Regions from separate parts of the Methylorubrum extorquens genome, predicted to be linked through region 1. Evidence: predicted binding sites of a transcription regulator. Region 1 holds the regulator's gene; each other region holds the start of a gene.

Region 1 (4,572 bases):
GCCGATCGGCCGCATGAAGAAGCCCACCGCGAAGACCGCGGCCGACTTCAGGAGTTGGCCCGTGTCGTCGCCCTCCGGAAAGAAGACCGGGGCGAAGTAGAGGGCGAAGAAGGCGTAGCAGTAGAAGTCGTACCACTCGACGAGATTGCCCGACGAGGAACCGACGATGGCCATGATGCGGCGGCGGCGGTCGGCGGCCTCGTCGAGCGGCGGCGCGGTGGCGCTGGTCTCCAGCATGCGTTTCCCCTGATGGTCCGGCCCTTGAGCGGCCGTGAGCGTTTATCAGAGGCCGGTATTTACCCGAGACGGGCCCCGCGCCGACGCGGTCGGCGGCCATTCCATGACAGATGCCGGGGAACGTTGCGCACAAAGGCTTGGATCGATCGGAACGATGGGCCCTCGTTCCGGCATGGCAGGCGGCAAGCCCTGCCGGCCACCGTGCCTGGGCCTTCCCAGTGCGGGGGGAGAGAGGCCCGGGCGGCACGAGGGTCAGCTCAAGCGCGGTTCCCCCGTCTCAGTCTTCCCAAGCACATGACAGCCTGACTTTCGGACGCCGAAAGACTCAAGCGTATCCATTCGTGCAACCCCACGGTTTTCCCGAAGAACAAGCTGGAGAGCTTATTCCGGGAACGGTTTTGCGACGTTTGCCGTTGCGTCCCCGGCTTCGGCACCAAGTCGGTCGCTGAGAAGAAACAGGGACGGAACATGACGAAACTCTTTCGCAGCACGGCGACGGCGGCGATCCTGATGTTGGGCGCGGCAACCGCACTCGCTCAAGGCGGCGGCGGCGGCGGCGGTGTTGGGGCCGGGGGGGCCGGCGGCGGTGGTGCTGGCGCAGGAGGTGCCGGGATGGGCGCAGGCGGTGCCGGTGGAGGCGCTGGAGGCGCGGGCGGCGCGGGTGGCGGTGCGGCCGGCGGAGCACGGGGCGGCGCGGGCGAGGCCGGCGGCGCAGGCGGTGCCCGTGGGGGCGCCGATGTCGGTGGGACCCGTGGCGGCGAGAGCGGCGGGGCACCCGGTGGCGCGTCGCGCGGCGGCGAGAGTGGAGAGCCGGGTGTCCGTGGCGGGCGCGAAGGTGGCCCGGCCCGTGCCGAACAGCCGAGCGAGCGCGGCAACCGCGAGTCCGGGCAGACCGACCGCGGCGGCGCAGGCGAGCGCGGCGGACGGGACGGACGAGACGGGCCGGGCGAGCGCGGCGGGCGTGACGGCCGAGATGGGGCCGGCGAGCGCGGCGGGCGGGATGCGGCGGGTGAACGCGGCGGTGCCGGCGAGCGAGGTGGTCGTGGGGCCGCCACCGAGGCGCGGGGCGCTTCGAAGAACCTGAGCTCGACGCAACGCGGCGAGTTCCGCCAGTCGATCACCCGTTCCAGCGTTCGCGCCGTCACGAATGTCAACTTCGCCGTCCGCGTCGGCACGGCAATCCCGCGCTCGGTCTCGCTGCACCCGCTACCCCCAGCGATTCTCTCGGTGGTGCCGGCCTATCGCGGTCTGCAATTCATTCTCGTCGGGGACGACATCGTCATCATCGATCCTGACACCTACGAGATCGTCGACGTGATCCCGGCCTGATCCGGCTGCACGGCACGACCGGAGAGGCGGCGGGGCGACAGCTCCGCCGCCTCTTTCGCTTCCCGAGGTATGCTTGCGGAACAGGAGAGGAACGTCTAGGCTGTTCGTGCTTTGTTTTCAACGATTCTGCGGCGCCCTCGGCCCGCGCTCGACAGCAGGTGCCGCATGCTGACCCGCAAGCAACTCGAACTGCTCCAGTTCATCCAGCAGAGGATGCAGGAGAGCGGTGTGCCGCCGTCCTTCGACGAAATGAAGGACGCGCTCGACCTGAAATCCAAGTCCGGTATCCACCGCCTTATCATGGCGCTGGAAGAACGCGGCTTCCTCCGCCGTCTGCCGAACCGGGCGCGGGCGATCGAGATCCTGCGCATGCCCGATATGCCGGCGGCCAAGCCCGCATCGTCCGAGCCGCGACGCTTCACGCCGAGCGTGGTCGAGGGCGGCCTTTCGGCCAAGCCTGCCGCGCCGAAGCCTGCCATGCTTCAGGCCCATGACGGCAAGGGCCAGTCGGTGATGGTGCCGGTGATGGGCCGGATCGCTGCCGGTGTTCCGATCTCGGCGATCGAGAGCCAGAGCCATTCGATTTCGATGTCCCCCGACTTCCTGGCGGGCGGCGAGCACTACGCGTTGGAAGTGCGCGGCGATTCGATGATCGAGGCCGGCATCCTCGATGGCGATCTCGTGGTGATCCACAAGCAGGAGACCGCCAATAACGGCGACATCATCGTCGCGCTGATCGATGACGAGGAGGCGACGCTCAAGCGCTTGCGCCGCCGCGGTTCGTCGATCGCGCTGGAAGCCGCCAACCCGGCCTACGAGACCCGCGTGCTCGGTCCCGACCGGGTGCGCATCCAGGGCAAGCTCGTGAGCCTCGTGCGCCGTTACTGAGGGCTCTCGGCGTGCGGCGGGTCTGACGGATCCGCCGCACTCGGATCGTAGGAAGGTTGGGAGTCCGACAGGGCTGCCGGCGTTGTTGGGCCGGAAGGCCGGGGCTGCCAGGGCTGCGGCCGATCGGCCCCGCGGGCGGTGACGATGTCAGGCCCTGTCGTTCCAAGGCGGATCGCGGTGGCCCCCCGCGCCGCCAGAAATGCCCGGTCGGCGATCAGCGGCGCGGCACAGCCCGGCGGGGCACGCAAGCGGCTGATGAGGATGTCGGCCCGGGCGCAATCCTCGGCGAAGGCGCGCTTGTCGGTGACGAGGGCGACGGCACGGCCGTCCACCGCCGTGAGGGTGCAGCCGATCCGGTCGCAGCGCGGACCGTCGGCGCCGGTCGCGGCCTCCGGACGGCGCCCGTCACCGTCGGCCTTCAACCATTGTTCGAGTACGAAGCCGGGCGGGCGTCCGAGGACCACGAGGCGGCCGTCCTTGCCGCGGACCGCGGCGCCCGCCCCATCCCGATCGATATAGATGTCGTACCGGATCGGGCTCGCGGCGAGGGCGATTCCAAGCCCGGCCGGTATGAGGGCGAGGAGACGCAGCCGCGATACGGGGAGTGTTGCCAGCAGCAGGGCGACGGCGAGCAGCATCAGCGCACCCGTCCCGAAGGCCGGCAGCACGACGGTGGCCTGCCCAAACCCAGCGATCCAGGCGGAGATCTCGAGCATGCCGCGCACCGCAAGCCCCATCAGCCACCAGACCGGACGGTCGAGGGCGAAGGGGTAGGCCAGCATGCCGAGTACCGCCGCGGGCATCACCGCGAGCGAGACGAGCGGCAGAGTCAGCGCGTTGCCGACGAGGCCGAAGGGCTGCACGGTCTGGAAGTGGTAGGTCGCGAACGGTGCGGTGGCGAGCTGCGCCACCAGCGTCGTGGCAAGCGTTCCGACCACCGCCTTCGCCACCCATGAGGCGGCCCGCGCGATCCGAGACGAGCTGTCGGTTCGTAAGACCCGCCCGTCGATGAGCGGCGCGCAGGCGATGAGGCCGGCCACCGCGCCGAACGACATCTGAAAACTCGGGCCCAGCAGCGCCTCCGGCTCGCGGGCGAGCGCCAGGATCGCCGCGAGGGCGAGGTTCCGCAGGCTGAGCGCCGGGCGGTCGACGAGGATCGCGCCGAGCATCACCAGCGTCATGATCAGTGCCCGCTCGGCGGCGACATCCCAACCCGAGAAGGCGCAGTAGGCGGTCACGCCCAGCATCGCCGTACCCGCCGCGATCTTCTTGATGGGCCAGGCGAGGGCGAGCACCGGCACCAGGGCGAGACCGGCTCGCACCAGCCAGAACACGACGCCGGCCGCGAGCACCATGTGGAGCCCAGAGATCGAAACGACGTGATAAATCCCCGCCGCCCGCAGCACGTCGTTGGTCTCGTTGGAGATCAGCCCGCGCTTTCCGGTGACGAGAGCCGCCGCCACCGCGCCGGCCTGTCCGCCGATCGCGTCGGTGATGCGGCGGGTGAAGGCGTTGCGGGCCGCGTCGATGGCGGCGGTCAACCGCAGCGATAGGGCCAGCGGCTCGGCCGGGGGGCCGACCTCGACCTTGCCGACCAGCGAGCCCACGGCACCGATTCTGCGAAAGTAGGCGTCGCGCGCAAAGTCGTAGCCGCCCGGCCGCACCGCCTCCGGCGGCGGTAGGAGACGGGCGGTGGCGCGGATGGCGTCCCCCGGCCGCACCGCCTGCGCGGCACGGTAGGAGACCCGCACCCGGCGCGGACGGCGCTCCGCATCGAGATCGCCGAATCGCTCGACACGCACGATCAGCCGGGCGCCGCCCTCGCGCTCATCGAGCCCTTCGACCAAGCCAACGAGCGGCGCGATGGTGACGCGGGTCAGCACAGGCCCCGCCACGGAGGCGACGCGCCAGACGCCCGCGGCGAAGCCGAGGAAGACGGCGGCAAGGCCGAGCATCAGCGCGAGCGCTACCGGGCGCGCCCGCAGAAACAGCGTCACCGCAAGGCAGAGCCCCGCTGCGATCAGCGGCGCAGCCAGCGACGGCTCTCCATCGGTCGCGGTGAAGAAGACGAGAATGCCGGCCCCGAAGGCGACGGCGAGCCAGGGGAACAGCCGCCGC
Region 2 (4,572 bases), 300 kb from region 1:
AGGGCGCCGCGTGCCGCCGCCAATCGCTGCTCGGCTATTTCGGCGAGGCAAGCGAGCGCTGCGGGCGCTGCGATCTCTGCCGGGGCGGCATCTCGCTCATCGACGGGACGGTGGCGGCCCAGAAGCTGCTCTCCGCCATCGTTCGCACCGGGCAGCGCTTCGGCGCAGCCTATGTCTGCGACGTGGTGCACGGCAAGGAAAGCGACTCGATCCGCCGCAACGGCCACGCCGCGCTCAAGACCTTCGGCGTCGGCAACGACAAGCCGGTGGCGGCTTGGCGCGCCCTCCTGCGCCAGCTCTTCGCCGCCGGAGCGGTGGCCGAGAACACCGACGGCTATGGCGGCCTCGTGATGACCGAGAAGGGCGAGGCCATCCTGTTCGGCCGCGAGACGATCGAGGTCAGACCCGATCCGGAGCCGAAGAAGGCCGAGCCAAGGAGCCGCCGCGCCGCGCCGCGCGACGACGAAGCGAATGCGCTGAGCGAGGCGGACGAGGCGCTGTTCCAGCACCTGCGGGGGCTTCGCGCCACCATTGCGCGGGCGGAAGGCATCGCCGCGTTCATGGTGTTCCCCGACCGGACCCTGATCGAGATGGCGCGCGCAAAACCCGTCGATCTCTGGGCGCTCCGGACGGTCCATGGCGTCGGCGAACGCAAGCGCGAGGCCTATGGCGAGCGCTTCACGGACGCGATCCGCGAATTCCTGGCCGACGCGAAGCAGGCCGGCTGACTCGGGGGCAGCGCAATGGCGCGTTGCCCCCGTGCAAGTGGGCGATCAATCGTAGGTGAAGCCCTCGTCCTTCATGTAGACGTTGGACACGCCGTTGCACCAATCAAGCTTGAAATCGTCCGAGCCGCAGTCACGCCACTTCACGCGGAACGGCACGACGCAATCGCCGTCGTTGCTATTCCAATCCAAGGACGCGGACTGGCCGGGATTGATCAATCCGCCGATCCAGTTACGGCTCCAACGGCCATTCCGATACGCACATAAATCGGTTATTGCATAACATTCAGCGCCATTATGCGGTCTGAACGCATAATTGCTCCCGATTGCTGTTGATTTAAGAGACATTAATCCTGATAAGACAATAAAATGATATAAATTATCATGCAAGATCCAAAATTGAAACTCGATCAGACGATAAAGCCACGTCCATATTCAGCCGTAAATTAGTGAACCCAACGTGGATTGACGAAGCCTCTCAAAGTTTGATCGGGCTCACCGCACAGGCGCTTTCACCGATCCCGAAGGCCGATAGGTGAGCCGCAATGGGGCATCGCGACCTCCCGCCGCAGGCCCCGCGGTTTGCGTCGGCAAAAGTTATCCACATATTATCCACACAGAGAACATATAGTGAACATTCGCCGTTGCCGAAGACGGCGTGCTCCCACTCACGGGCCATGTCCACAGTCTGGGGACGCACCATGAGAACAGCCGACAAGCAGATTGCCGACATCCTCGTGCGCTTCGGCGAGCCCTTCGCGGGCAACGTCTGGCGCGTGCAGGGCACGGCGGTGATCTATCACAAGACCCTGGAGCGGATCGCCGCCCACACCAAGATCCACTTCGATCCGCCGACGCTTCTGCGCAGCGAGCGCGACGAGGCGGTAATCCTCGTCACCGGCCACATGCCCGGCGAGAAGGCCGGCGAGGCGCGGGTCGAGTGGTCGATCGGCGAGGCGCTGGTCAACGTGAACTATCGCGTCTCCGGCCGGCAGGCGGCCTACGTCTACGCCATGGCCGAGAAGCGGGCGAAGGACCGGGTGATCCTCAAGCTGATCGAGCTGCACGGCCTCGTCTATTCCGAGGAGGAAGCCGACGAGTTCCGCCAGAACCAGCCGATGGCGATCCGCGCGGTGGACGAGGATTTCGATGCGCCGCCGGCCTTCGACGAGGTGACCGAGCAGGAAGCCGACCTCAAGCGCCTGATCGACGAGGCGGAATCGATCAATGCGGTGACCGACCTGATGCTCGACGAGCGCACGCAGGGCATCCTCAACGCCATGCCGCACGGCACCCGCGAGGAAGTGCGCGACTACGCCAAGGCCCGGCTACGAGCCCTCGGCTGGCCACCGGCCAAGAAGGGCGGACGCGGCAGCCGCGCTGCATAAGAGGATCCCGAAGGACAAGCCCTTCGGCAGAGCCCCAGCGGTCTCGCAGGGCTCTGCCCTGGACCCGCGAAGGGACCCATCCTTTCGAAACCATGATGGGGTGAGCCGATGAACGCGCCGGTCCGGCCTCCCGATCTCGACGTGCTCGCCGGTTCGGTCGAGCGGGTGACGTTCCACAGCGCCGAGACGGGGTTCTGCGTCCTCAAGGTCCACGCTCGCGGCCGGCGCGACCTCGTGCCGGTGGTGGGCCATGCCCCCGCCATCGCCGCGGGCGAGTGGCTGACGGCCTCGGGCCGCTGGACCACGGATCGCGAGCACGGCCTCCAGTTCCGCGCCGACACGCTCCAGGTGACGCCGCCCACGGGGATCGAGGGCATCAAGCGCTATCTCGCCTCGGGCCAGATGCGCGGCATCGGCCCGATGACGGCCAAGCGCATCGTCGCCGCCTTCGGCGAGGCGGTGTTCGAGATCATCGAGGCCGAGCCGGCCCGCCTTACCGAGGTCGAGGGCATCGGCCGCAAGCGCGCCGCGCGCATCGTCAAGGGCTGGGCCGAGCAGAAGGCGGTGCGGGAGATCATGATCTTCCTGCACGCTCACGGCGTCGGCACCGCGCGGGCGACCCGCATCTTCCGCACCTATGGCGGGGATTCGCTGAAGGTGATGGCCCAAGACCCCTATCGGCTCGCTCGCGATATCCGCGGCATCGGCTTTCGCACCGCCGACGCCATCGCCCTGCGCCTCGGCCTCGCCCCGGCCGCGCCGCAGCGGCTCGCGGCCGGTGTGTCCTACGCGTTGCAGACGGCGATGGACGAGGGCCATTGCGGCCTGCCCGTCGAGCGGCTGGTGCGCCTCGCCGCCGACCTCCTCGACGTTGCAGCCGATCTCGTCCGGCTCGCGGCGGCGCTTGCCCTGCGCGAGGGCCGCGAGGTCGTTGCCGATACCCTGCGCGGCGAACCCTGCCTGTTCCTGAAGGGCCTGCACGGCGCCGAGCGCGCCATCGCGATGCGGCTGGCCGAGCGCGCCGCCGGCCCGCCACCCTGGCCGGCGATCGATTTCGCTCTGGCCCGCCCCTGGGTCGAGGCGAAGACCGGCAAGACCCTTTCCGCCTCGCAGGCCGAGGCGGTCGAACTGGTGCTCCGTTCGAAGCTCTGCGTGCTCACCGGCGGCCCCGGCGTCGGCAAGACCAGCACCCTCGACGCGATCCTGCGCATCCTCACCGCCAAGGGCGTGCGGGTGGGGCTTGCCGCCCCCACCGGCCGGGCGGCCAAGCGCATGGCCGAGCAGACCGGGCTGGAGGCACGCACCCTCCATCGCCTGCTGGAGATCGATCCGCGCAACGGCGGCTTTCAGCGCAACGAGGACAACCCGCTCGATTGCGATCTCCTCGTCATCGACGAGACCTCGATGGTTGACGTGCCGCTGATGCACGCCCTCCTCAAGGCGGTGCCGGAGCATGCCGGCCTGATCCTCGTCGGCGATGTCGATCAGCTTCCCTCGGTCGGGCCTGGGCAGGTGCTCGCCGACGTCATCGCCTCCGGGGCCGTACCGGTGGCGCGCCTCACCGAGATCTTCCGCCAGGCGGCGCAGAGCCGCATCGTCGTCGCCGCCCACGGCATCAACACGGGGCGGATGCCGACAGCGCCCACCAAGGGCGAAGAGAGCGATTTCTACCTCGTCGAGATCGAGGAGGCGGACGAAGGCGTCGATTGCTTGATCGAACTCGTCACCCGCCGCATCCCTCGCCGCTTTGGCCTCGATCCCACCCGCGATATCCAAGTGCTGACGCCGATGATCCGCGGCTCGCTCGGCAGCCGCAATCTCAACCATGCTCTGCAGCGCGTGCTGAACCCGTCGCCCCCGGCGGAGGTGGAGCGCTTCGGCTGGCGCTTCGCGCCCGGCGACCGGGTGATGGAGACCCGCAACGACTACGACCGCGACGTGTTCAACGGTGACCTCGGCACGATCAGCGCCATCGATGCGGAAGACGAAGCGCTCGTGGTCGATTTCGATGGTCGCGCGGTGATCTACCCGTTCAACGAACTCGACACGCTGGTGCCGGCCTTCGCCACGACGATCCACAAGGCGCAGGGCTCGGAATATCCGGCCGTGGTGATCCCGGTGGTGACGCAGCACCGCACGATGCTGGCGCGCAACCTGCTCTATACCGGTGTCACCCGCGGGCGCCGCCTCGTCGTGCTGATCGGCCAGCGCCGGGCCCTCGCGATGGCGATCCGCGAAGGGGCCTCGCGGCGGCGCTGGACCAAACTGCGGGAATGGCTGGACGCCGCCTGAGGCCGGGGCATCGGCGTTTTGCCCTCGCCCCGGCCCCGCTGCTTCGTGTAGGCAGCGGGCGAAGGGGCGCGTCGTCCGCACGCCCCGCCTTCAGTCGAGACAAACGGCGGTCCGCTATTCCTGAGTCCGAAGACGCGCATCCGGTACGTCAGGTGTTCTACCTGCCG
Region 3 (4,572 bases), 480 kb from region 1:
CTTCTGCCACATCTCGGTGTAGCCGGATTCCTCCAGGATGGTCTGGGCGACCTCCGGATGCGGCTTGGTCTCCACCAGCCGCACCCAGCGCGAGAAGCTCTCGACGAGGCCGCGCAGCATCGAGCGGGCGCGCGGCTTCAGCTCGTCGGTCTCGATCAGCTTTCGCGCGGCCGCCAGGAGAGGAACCCGGTCGGCACGAGCAAAGGCGTGGAGCGTCTGGAGCGTCGCGTCGCCCAGGCCGCGCTTGGGCGTGTTGAAGATGCGTTCGAAGGCGAGGTCGTCGGCGCCGTTCATGGTGACGCGCAGGTAAGCCAGCGCGTCGCGGATCTCCGCCCGCTCGTAGAAGCGCGGACCGCCGACAACGCGATAGGGCAGGCCGACCTGCACGAACCGGTCCTCGATCTCGCGCATCTGTGCCGAGATCCGCACCAGCACCGCGATCTCCGAGAGCGCATGCCCCCTGCGCTGGAGTGACTCGATCGATTCGGCGACCTGACGCGCCTCCTCCTCGGAATCCCACGAGCCCGTGACCGTCACGGGCTCGCCCGCCTCGTCCTCGGTGCGCAGGGTCTTGCCGAGGCGGCCCTCGTTCTTGGCGATGAGCCCGGAGGCGGCGGCGAGGATGTGCCCGGTCGAGCGGTAGTTGCGCTCCAACCGCACCACGGTGGCGCCGGGAAAATCGTGCTCGAAGCGCAGGATGTTGTCGACCTCGGCACCGCGCCAGCCGTAGATCGACTGGTCGTCGTCGCCGACGCAGGCGACGTTCTTGCGGGCCTGGGCCAGCAGCCTGAGCCAGAGATACTGGGCGACGTTGGTGTCCTGATACTCGTCCACGAGGATGTAGCGGAAGCGGTCCTGGTAATTGGCCAGGATGTCCGGATTCTCGCGCCACAGCTTGAGGCAGAGCAGCAGGAGGTCCCCGAAATCGACCGCGTTGAGCGTCGCGAGCCGGGCCTGATACGCCGTGTAGAGCTGCCCGCCCTTACCGAAGGCGAAGGACTGTGCCTCGCCCGGCGGCACCTGTTCGGGGCTCAAGCCCCGGTTTTTCCAGCCGTCGATGGTGTGAGCTAGCGCGCGCGCCGGCCAGCGCTTCTCGTCGATGTTCTGGTCACTGATGACCTGCTTCATCAGGCGGAGCTGGTCGTCGGTGCCGAGAATCGTGAAGTCGGATTTGAGGCCGACCAGTTCGGCGTGGCGGCGCAGGATCTTGGTGCCGATGGAGTGGAAGGTGCCGAGCCAGGGCATGCCCTCGCCCGCCGGCCCGATCAGCCCGCCGATGCGGTGCTTCATCTCGCGGGCGGCCTTGTTGGTGAAGGTCACCGAGAGGATGTCGTAGGGCCGCGCCTTGCCGGTGGCGATGAGGTGGGCGATGCGCGTCGTCAGAACCCGCGTCTTGCCGGTGCCGGCCCCTGCGAGCACGAGCACGGGGCCCTCCGTCGCCTCCACGGCGCGGCGCTGCTCCGGGTTGAGGCCGGAGAGGTAGGACGCGCCCTCGGGCCGAAGGGCGGCCATGGCGCGGGCGGCGATGGAGGTCGGGGCCGACGGCGCTTCGTCGTCGGACGGGCGCGGCCGGAACGCGCCGTGCGCGTCGTTGGGCTCTTGCATCATACGCGCATCCCTGGACCAAAAGGCGAACGCCGTCGAGACCCGATCCGGAACCGGCTCCACCCCCCACGCGTCACTCCGGAAGCCCGAAACCCACGCCGATGAAGGATGTGAGGCCATGCGCGCCCCGTCTCTCGCCCTCCTGACCCTGCTCACCGCACTCACGCCTGCTTGGGCGCAGAGCCCCGGCAACCGTGGCGCCACGAGCCGGCAGAACCAGTCGTTCGAGTACCGGAACGAGAACCGCAACTTCGAACAGCGACAGACTCTGGAGAACAGCGCCATCCGCAACCAGATCCAGCGGGCGCCGCTCAACGTTCCGCCGCCGGCCGGGCCATCCTTCGGCATCCGCCGCTGACGATCGGCGAAAGCTTGAGCGTGAGATGCGGGCTGGCCACGGCCTGTGCTATGGCCGCAGGGACGCGGGTTTTTCACCGTTCAAGTGGCATCGGCCGTTCGAACGCGTGTGAAACGCGAACGAAGTCCTGCGGTCCGCAGGCCAGGCGGAAGCGATAACGGTGCGTGATTCCCTGACCGCGCTCGCGGGCGCCGTCGTGCTGATTCTCGTGGCGGCCCTTGCGGTGCCGCCGTTCATCGACTGGTCGGCGCATCGCGCGCTGATCGACCGCATGGTGAGCGATTCCCTCGGGGCCGGTGCCCGCAGCGAGGGCGCCATCGACCTGCGTCTGCTGCCCTCGCCGCATCTTCGCCTCGCCCGCCTGCGGCTCGGCGCCGAGGATGGGCCGGCCCTCGACGCGCAAGCCGTCGACGCGGAGATCGCCCTGGCCCCCCTTCTCAAGGGTGAGGTGCGCTTCGTCCAGACCTCGGTCGAGTGGGCTGGGCTCAACCTGCCGGTCTCCGACGAGGCGGTGCTCCTGCCGCGCGAACCGCAAACGCTGCGCCGCGACATCGTCATCGACGACCTGCGCATTCGGCGCCTTACGGTCGCCACGGTACGGACGGGTGAGGCGCCGCAGGAGCAGTTCGCCGCCGAGAACCTGCGCCTCAGGGCGCCCGCGCTCGCCGGGCCCTGGCTGGCGGAGGGAACGGCGAAGGGCAGCCCGTTCCACATCGCCACCAGCGTGGCCGGCAGCGATGGCGGCCTCTCGCTGAAGCTGACGGGGGGCGGCGACACCATACCCCGCCTGGAACTCGATGCGCGCATCACCCTCAAGCCCGAGGACGGGTCGGGTGCGGACGGGGCACGCCGCAGCCTCGTGCCGGAGGCGGAGGGCAGCGCCCGGCTCACCGTCGGCCCGCCGGTGCAGCCGGCGGGCGCCGCCCTGCCGCTTACCCTGGCGGCCAAGTTCGCGTCGCGCGGCCCCGTGGTGCAGGCCAAGACCGTCGATCTCGAACTTGACCCCGGCGGCAAGGCCGCCCGCCTGTCGGGCAGCGGCCGCCTCGATCTGCGCGAGGCCCGGCTCGGCCTGACCCTGCGGACCCGCCGCCTCGACCTCGATGGGCTGCTGCTTTCCGGCGGCGCCCGCGGGCTGCTGGCGCAGGGGCTGACATCGGGTGCGCTGGCGCCGCCGCTTCTGCTTGACCTCGATATCGCCGCCGAGAGTGTCGCCCTCGGCCTCGATGATTGGGCCGATGTCGGGTTTCGCGGCACCTTCGATCGCACCGGCGGCCTCGTGCTGCGCCGCTTCGAGGGCAGGGCGCCGGGGGCCGCGACCGTCGCAGCAACCGGCGAGGCCGAGCTGTCGGGCTCGCCGCGCTTTACCGGGCATATCGACATCGCCGCGCGCAACTCGGAGGCCGTCGGGCGCTATCTCGGCCGGATCGGCGCCGAAGAAAGCGTGACGGCGATTCTCGACGGGCGCGCTTTCGAGATCGGCACGGACCTCTCGGCGGCCGGCAGCGACCTGTCGCTGCGCAACCTGCGCCTCGCCCTGGGCGAGGCCCGCGTCACCGGCAACGCCCGTTACCTGCGGGCCGATGCGAACGGGCGCGGGCGGCTCGATGCACAGCTTTCCGCCAACGGCATCGACATCGCCGAATTGCCCCCCCTCGGTGAGCTCATGTCGGGCCTGCATCGGCACGACCTCGGACTGACGCTGAAGGCGCGTGACGTGCGCTATGGACCGGCCGGCGCGCATTCCGGCAACGGCACCATCGCGGTCAGCCTGCAATCGGACGGGGCCAGCCTCGTCGTCGATACGCTCGACATCGCCGACCTCGCGGGTGCGAGCGCCCAGCTCGCCGGGCGGATCGCGCCGGACGGCTCGGGCCGGATCGAGGGCCGGGTAACGGCCGGCAAGGCGGCACCGCTGCTGGCCCTGCTGGAGCGCGGCTTCCTGCCCGAGGCCCGCCTCGTGCCACAGAGCGTCCGCCAGAGCGGATTGGCCCTCGATCTAACCCTGGAACGGGAATCGGGTGAGGCGGATGCGTTGCGCGCATCCGCGAAAGGCAAGGCCGGCGAGGGCGATCTCGACCTTGCATTGCTGACTCGCTCCGGCCGAATCGACCGCCTCGACGCGGCGCTGACGATGCAGAGGACCGGCCGCTGGTTCGGCCGCGACGACATTGTCGCCCTGCGCCAGCCGGGGCGCCTGCGGCTGACCGGCGCCCGGCCCGCCGCCGAGGCCGGACAGGAGGGCACGCCGCCGCTCGCGCTCGGCATCGAAGGCGATCTTGCCGGCCTCACGGTCGCGACGTCGCGCCCGATCCTGCTCGATGCCCTCGACCGCCCTCCGACCGGTGGCACGCTGCGCTTGGCAGCGCCCGACCTTGCCCCCTTCCTGATCCTCGCCGGCAGTGCCGGCCCTGTGGCCGGGCCGCTGCCCGTGGCTCTCACCGTGGCCCTGTCGCGCCGGAATGCGGCGCTGCACGCCGACGTCACGGGGCAGGTGGCGGGGACCGACCTCACCGCCGCCCTCGACCGCGCCCCGGACGGCGCGCTGACCGGCAGCGCCACGCTCGCCCGCCTGTCCCTGCCGGCGCTGGTTGCGGCGACGGTCCTGCCCA
Region 4 (4,572 bases), 2.3 Mb from region 1:
CGCCCTCGTCGGAGCGGCGTGGTACGGACCGGAGGGTGTGATCGCGGGCACCGGCCTCGGCTCGATCGCCTTCGGGGTAGCCGGCCTCGCAATGGCCTTCCGCACCGTCGGCCGGCTGGAACGCGGCATGACCCTCGCGGCAAGCCCGGCTCCCGAGCCCCCCACCGCCGATGAAGCGGTGCAGGCGGCCCCCTCCAGCGGAATGTCGTTGTAGCCCGGAGAGGGCCGACGGGCGCCGACACGGGCGAAATGTCCGCCTTTCCTCGGGAAATCGCTGCGGAACCGGGGTTATCGCTGGCCAGCCCCGCCCGGTTGCGACACACTCGCGGCCGAGGCCGTTCCGGCGAGCCTTCGGATGTGAGTGTCGGCGGTCATCACCGGTGCGCGTCCGGAACGAAGATGGGCCCGCTTGCACGCGTTGTCATGGCGAGGCCTGGAGGCGTTCGGCACCCGGACCGTTGCTGCTCGCTGAGGCGCCCGGCCATGTACACGATGTTCGACATCCTCCAGAGCCAGGGCGACGCGAGCGTGCGGGCCCTCGGGCAGCCGTTCGGTCTTTCGCCGGACCAGACTCGCCGCGCCATGGAGGCGCTGATGCCGGCCCTTTCGATGGGCATGCAGCGCAACGCTGCGGCCGATCCGATGGGGTTCGGGCGCATGTTCGGGCTCGGCCAGCCGGGAAAGGCGCCGCCACAGGCGGGTGCGGACATGTTCTCGGGGCTGTTCGGCTCGCCGATGATCGCCCAGGCGGTCATTCAGCAAGCGTCGGCGGCGAGCGGCGTCGGGAGCCAAGCCCTCCGGCAGATGCTGCCGATCATGGCCGGCATGATCGTGGCCGGCATCGTCCACCTGCTCCTCAACCCGCCCGCCGGGGCGCCGGCCGCTGAGCCTCCACCCGCCACTTACCCGGTTGGCACGCTTTGGACGGACTGGCTCAACGGCCTCACGGCCGCGGCGGGACAGATGGCCTCTCCTTCCCCGCCTGCAGCGCGCAAGCCCGAGCCGCGCCCGGCCGTCCGTAAGGCAGAGCCGGCGCCGGATGCGACCAAAGCCTCGATGGAAGTGATCCAGCAGATGCTCCAGACCGGAGCCGATGTTCAGGAGCAGAACGTCAAGGCGATGAAGGACGCGTTCGACGCGTTTTGGAGCCAGCCGAAGCCGGACAATACGAAGCCGGGCGCCGCTCCGCCCCCCTCCCCAGCCGCCGGGAGGGAACCGGCTTCCGCAAGGCGCAAGCCGGCGGGGCCGAAATAGGGAGTCGTCGGCCGGCTGGCCTTACCGGACGAGCAGCGCTCGGCGTCGTCCGGTCACGGCGCCGGCCTGCTTCCGACCGCCCGTGATACGGTTTCCGCTTGATCCAAGCGGGGACCGTATCAGCCAGCCCGCGCGGCGCTTGAGGTGGGTACCCACCGCGCCAGGGCGTACGGGATCCCCCGAAGCCCAAATCTGCCATCCCAAAGGGATCAACCGGGTTTGGTATGACTACTCGAACACGAACAGTTCAAAGATCCTCGGAAAAAAATTCCCCAGCGCGGTTCCGTAAACGCGGAAGGCACCGATGACCGCAATTCCGATGAAGGTACTGACCAATCCGTACTCGATAGCGGTCGCCCCCGATTCGTGATGCGCGAAGCGGATGAGGGACGGATACAAAGGCCAGGCGGATTTCGGGACGGGCGCGGATGGAGGAAGCAGAGACACGGCGCATCGTCCTGGACGTGTGGCAGTGACGTGATCCTGCCAGCGCGAACTTGCAGCGAACTTAAAGGAATTGAAGAAAGCGGGGACATTCCCCGCCGACGCGTCTCATTCAGCAGTGGATTCGTTCGCTGACGGAGCGGCGGGCAATGGATCGCCGGACCTGTGTCCCGCTCCCACCGCCCTCCGGACCCGGGGCCGCCTCACCCGCGCAAAGTTCGCGCCTCACCCCGAAAATCGGCCAAAGGCTTCCCGGAGCATATGATGCTCCCGCCCCCGTCAGGCCTTGCCGGTGTCCTTGCGCAAGGCGTCGATGCGCTTGGAGGCCTCCGCCTTGTCGAGGTCAGCCTCGAAGGCCTCCGGTGCCTTGGCCTGCTCTGACAGCGTCTTCAGGTAGGATGCCTGCGCGCCCGTCATCGGCTCGGCACCGGTCGTCCACTCGTCGGGATCCTTGATCCGGTTCGACTCGTCGGTCGGGTCGACCTTCGGATTCTCGGCCGCCGCTTGGTCCTTCGTCGTCTTGCCGGTCGTCTTGCCAGTCATCGGGACACCCCTTCGTTCATGGATTGTTCTAAAAAACGCAGGGGTCCGCGCTAAGTTCCGGGCGCTTTGTTGATGCGCCCGGAACCGTCGATCATGCATGCTTCAGGCGGCGGCCGCCTGCGGCTGCACCTCGGCGAGGTAATCGTCCATCAGCGACTTGGTCAGGGCCGCCGGCGTGAAGCGGTAGGGGCCGATCTCGGAGACCGGGGTCACCTCGGCGGCCGAGCCGGTGATGAAGCACTCGGAGAAGCCGGTCATCTCCTCCGGGCGGATGCGCCGCTCGATCACCTCGATCCCGCGGCTTTTGGCCAACTCGATCACGGTCTGGCGGGTGATGCCGTTGAGGAAGCGGTCGGCCTGGGGCGTGTGGATCACGCCGTCGGCGATGAAGAAGACGTTGGCGCCGGTACATTCGGCGACGTTGTCCTCCCAATCGAGCATCAGCGCGTCGGCATAGCCCTTGTTCTCGGCGCGGTGCTTGGAGATCGTGCAGATCATGTACAGACCCGCCGCCTTCGAGGTCGAGGGTGCGGTCCTCGGATCGGGGCGACGGTAATCGGCGATGTCGAGGCGGATGCCCTTCATCTTGGTCGCCGGGTCGAAGTAGCTCGGCCATTCCCAGGCGGCGATGGCGAGGTGGATGGTGTTCTTCTGAGCGGCGACGCCCATCATCTCCGAGCCGCGCCACGCCACAGGGCGCAGATAGGCGTCTTGGAGGCCGCTGGTCGCGAGCACCTGAGCCTTCGCCGCCTCGATCTGATCGACCGAGTACGGAATCTCGAAATCGAGGAGCTGGGCCGATTGGCGCAGTCGCTCGGAATGCTGGCGGCTCTTGAAGATCCGGCCGCCATAGGCCCGCTCGCCCTCGAACACCGACGAACCGTAGTGGAGGCCGTGACTGAGCACATGGATCTTCGCCTCGCGCCACGGCACCATGGCACCGTCGAACCAGATCGTGCCTTCGCGCTCATCGAAGGGAATCACGGACATCTCTCGAAGTTCCTCTGCGCGGCCTCGGCGAAGCGCGGGGTCGTCGGGTGGGGCAAATGCCGGCGCGCGGACGCGGAACGATGCAGCGAGCGGCTGGACCGGCAGGGTTGACGGGTAACAACGGGGCTGAGATATGTCAACAACACTGACTTATCTTCCCAGGCCGTCCGGAGCCCCGCGATCCGCCGCCGACCGAGGTTTTCACGACGTGAATCGTGTGATGACGCCAGATACCGACATGGCGGTCCAGGCTCCCGGTGAGGCGTCTCCCTCGAACTGTCCCGCAGCGGGCGGCGACAGCGACGACCTGATCGAGCTGCTGTTCTTCGCCTATCGCGATTTCGTCGGCGATCCCGACCGGATTCTGGCGCAGTACGGCTTCGGCCGGGCGCATCACCGGGTTCTGCACTTCGTCGATCGCTATCCCGGCCTCACCATCGCCGAACTCCTCGATATCCTGCGCATCACCAAACAGAGCCTTAACCGGGTACTCAAGGATTTGATCGACCAGGGCTATGTCGAGCAGCAGACCGGCACGAGCGACCGGCGCCAGCGGCTCCTGTTCTGCACCCCGTCCGGCCGGGCGCTGACCGCCGACCTGACGCGGGTTCAGGTCCGCCGGATCGTGCGGGCGCTCGATGCGCCGTCCGAAGAAGACGAGGCCGAGAGCGGACGCGAGGCCCGCGCGGCATCCGCCCAGGATTTTCTGCTCGCCATGATCGAGCCGGCCGAGCGCGCCGCGATCCGTCGGCTGATGGCCCGCCGCACGACGGGGCGTGCCTGATGTCGGCCGAGACCGCCCTCAAGGCGCGCCCCGAGCTTCCCGACCACGCGCCCCATATCCTACTGGTGGATGACGACCGGCGGGTACGCGAACTCTTGTCCCGCTTCCTCTCGGAGCAGGGCTTCCGCGTCACGGCCGCCGCGAACGCGGCCGAGGCGCGCAGCCGCGGCCAGTGCTTCGTGTTCGACGCTCTCGTGCTCGACGTGATGATGCCCGGCGAGAGCGGCTTCGACTATGCTCGCTCGGTGCGCGAGACCTCACGGGTGCCGATCCTGATGCTGACGGCCCGTTCCAACCCGAACGACCGGGTGACGGGGCTGGAGATCGGCGCCGACGATTATCTGCCCAAGCCCTTCGAGCCGCGCGAATTGATCCTGCGGCTCAACAACATCATCCGCCGCCACATCGCCGTGCCGGAGGCGCGTTTCTCGGGCGAGGGCGCGGTGACCTTCGGCCCCTTCAGCTTCCGCGCCGACCGGGGCGAGTTGCGGCGCGAGAACGAGCCGGTGAAGATCACCGAGCGCGAGCGCGAGATCCTGACCATGCTGTCCCAGGCC

What was found. Region 1 encodes LexA, which represses DNA repair genes until DNA is damaged. Its sites were predicted from a motif close to TGTTCNNNNTGTGTTCNG; they were not measured.
Region 2: a site for LexA is predicted at 1,345-1,362, ahead of J2W78_RS03785 (trna delta -isopentenylpyrophosphate transferase). Genes of this name have one in related genera too.
Region 3: a site for LexA is predicted at 1,620-1,637, ahead of J2W78_RS02895 (ATP-dependent helicase). Genes of this name have one in related genera too.
Region 4: a site for LexA is predicted at 2,255-2,272, ahead of J2W78_RS16140 (DUF3072 domain-containing protein). Genes of this name have one in related genera too.

The regions. Positions count from the first base shown of each region.
Region 1 covers NZ_JALJXF010000001.1:1,072,735-1,077,306, forward strand. Annotated here, with positions in the region: gene J2W78_RS05340 (MFS family transporter) at 1-237, opposite strand, end outside; gene J2W78_RS05345 (hypothetical protein) at 619-1,332, opposite strand; gene J2W78_RS05350 (DUF1236 domain-containing protein) at 1,354-1,566, shown strand; gene lexA (transcriptional repressor LexA) at 1,732-2,454, shown strand; gene J2W78_RS05360 (ComEC/Rec2 family competence protein) at 2,448-4,572, opposite strand, start outside.
Region 2 covers NZ_JALJXF010000001.1:774,555-779,126, reverse strand. Annotated here, with positions in the region: gene recQ (DNA helicase RecQ) at 1-728, shown strand, start outside; gene J2W78_RS03790 (hypothetical protein) at 774-917, opposite strand; gene J2W78_RS03785 (trna delta -isopentenylpyrophosphate transferase) at 1,427-2,113, shown strand; gene recD2 (SF1B family DNA helicase RecD2) at 2,222-4,405, shown strand; gene J2W78_RS03775 (hydrolase) at 4,558-4,572, shown strand, end outside.
Region 3 covers NZ_JALJXF010000001.1:590,056-594,627, forward strand. Annotated here, with positions in the region: gene J2W78_RS02895 (ATP-dependent helicase) at 1-1,608, opposite strand, end outside; gene J2W78_RS02900 (hypothetical protein) at 1,724-1,963, shown strand; gene J2W78_RS02905 (AsmA family protein) at 2,124-4,572, shown strand, end outside.
Region 4 covers NZ_JALJXF010000001.1:3,407,788-3,412,359, forward strand. Annotated here, with positions in the region: gene J2W78_RS16125 (MATE family efflux transporter) at 1-214, shown strand, start outside; gene J2W78_RS16130 (DUF937 domain-containing protein) at 493-1,254, shown strand; gene J2W78_RS16135 (Flp family type IVb pilin) at 1,483-1,701, opposite strand; gene J2W78_RS16140 (DUF3072 domain-containing protein) at 1,978-2,241, opposite strand; gene J2W78_RS16145 (branched-chain amino acid aminotransferase) at 2,344-3,231, opposite strand; gene J2W78_RS16150 (MarR family winged helix-turn-helix transcriptional regulator) at 3,452-4,015, shown strand; gene J2W78_RS16155 (response regulator) at 4,015-4,572, shown strand, end outside.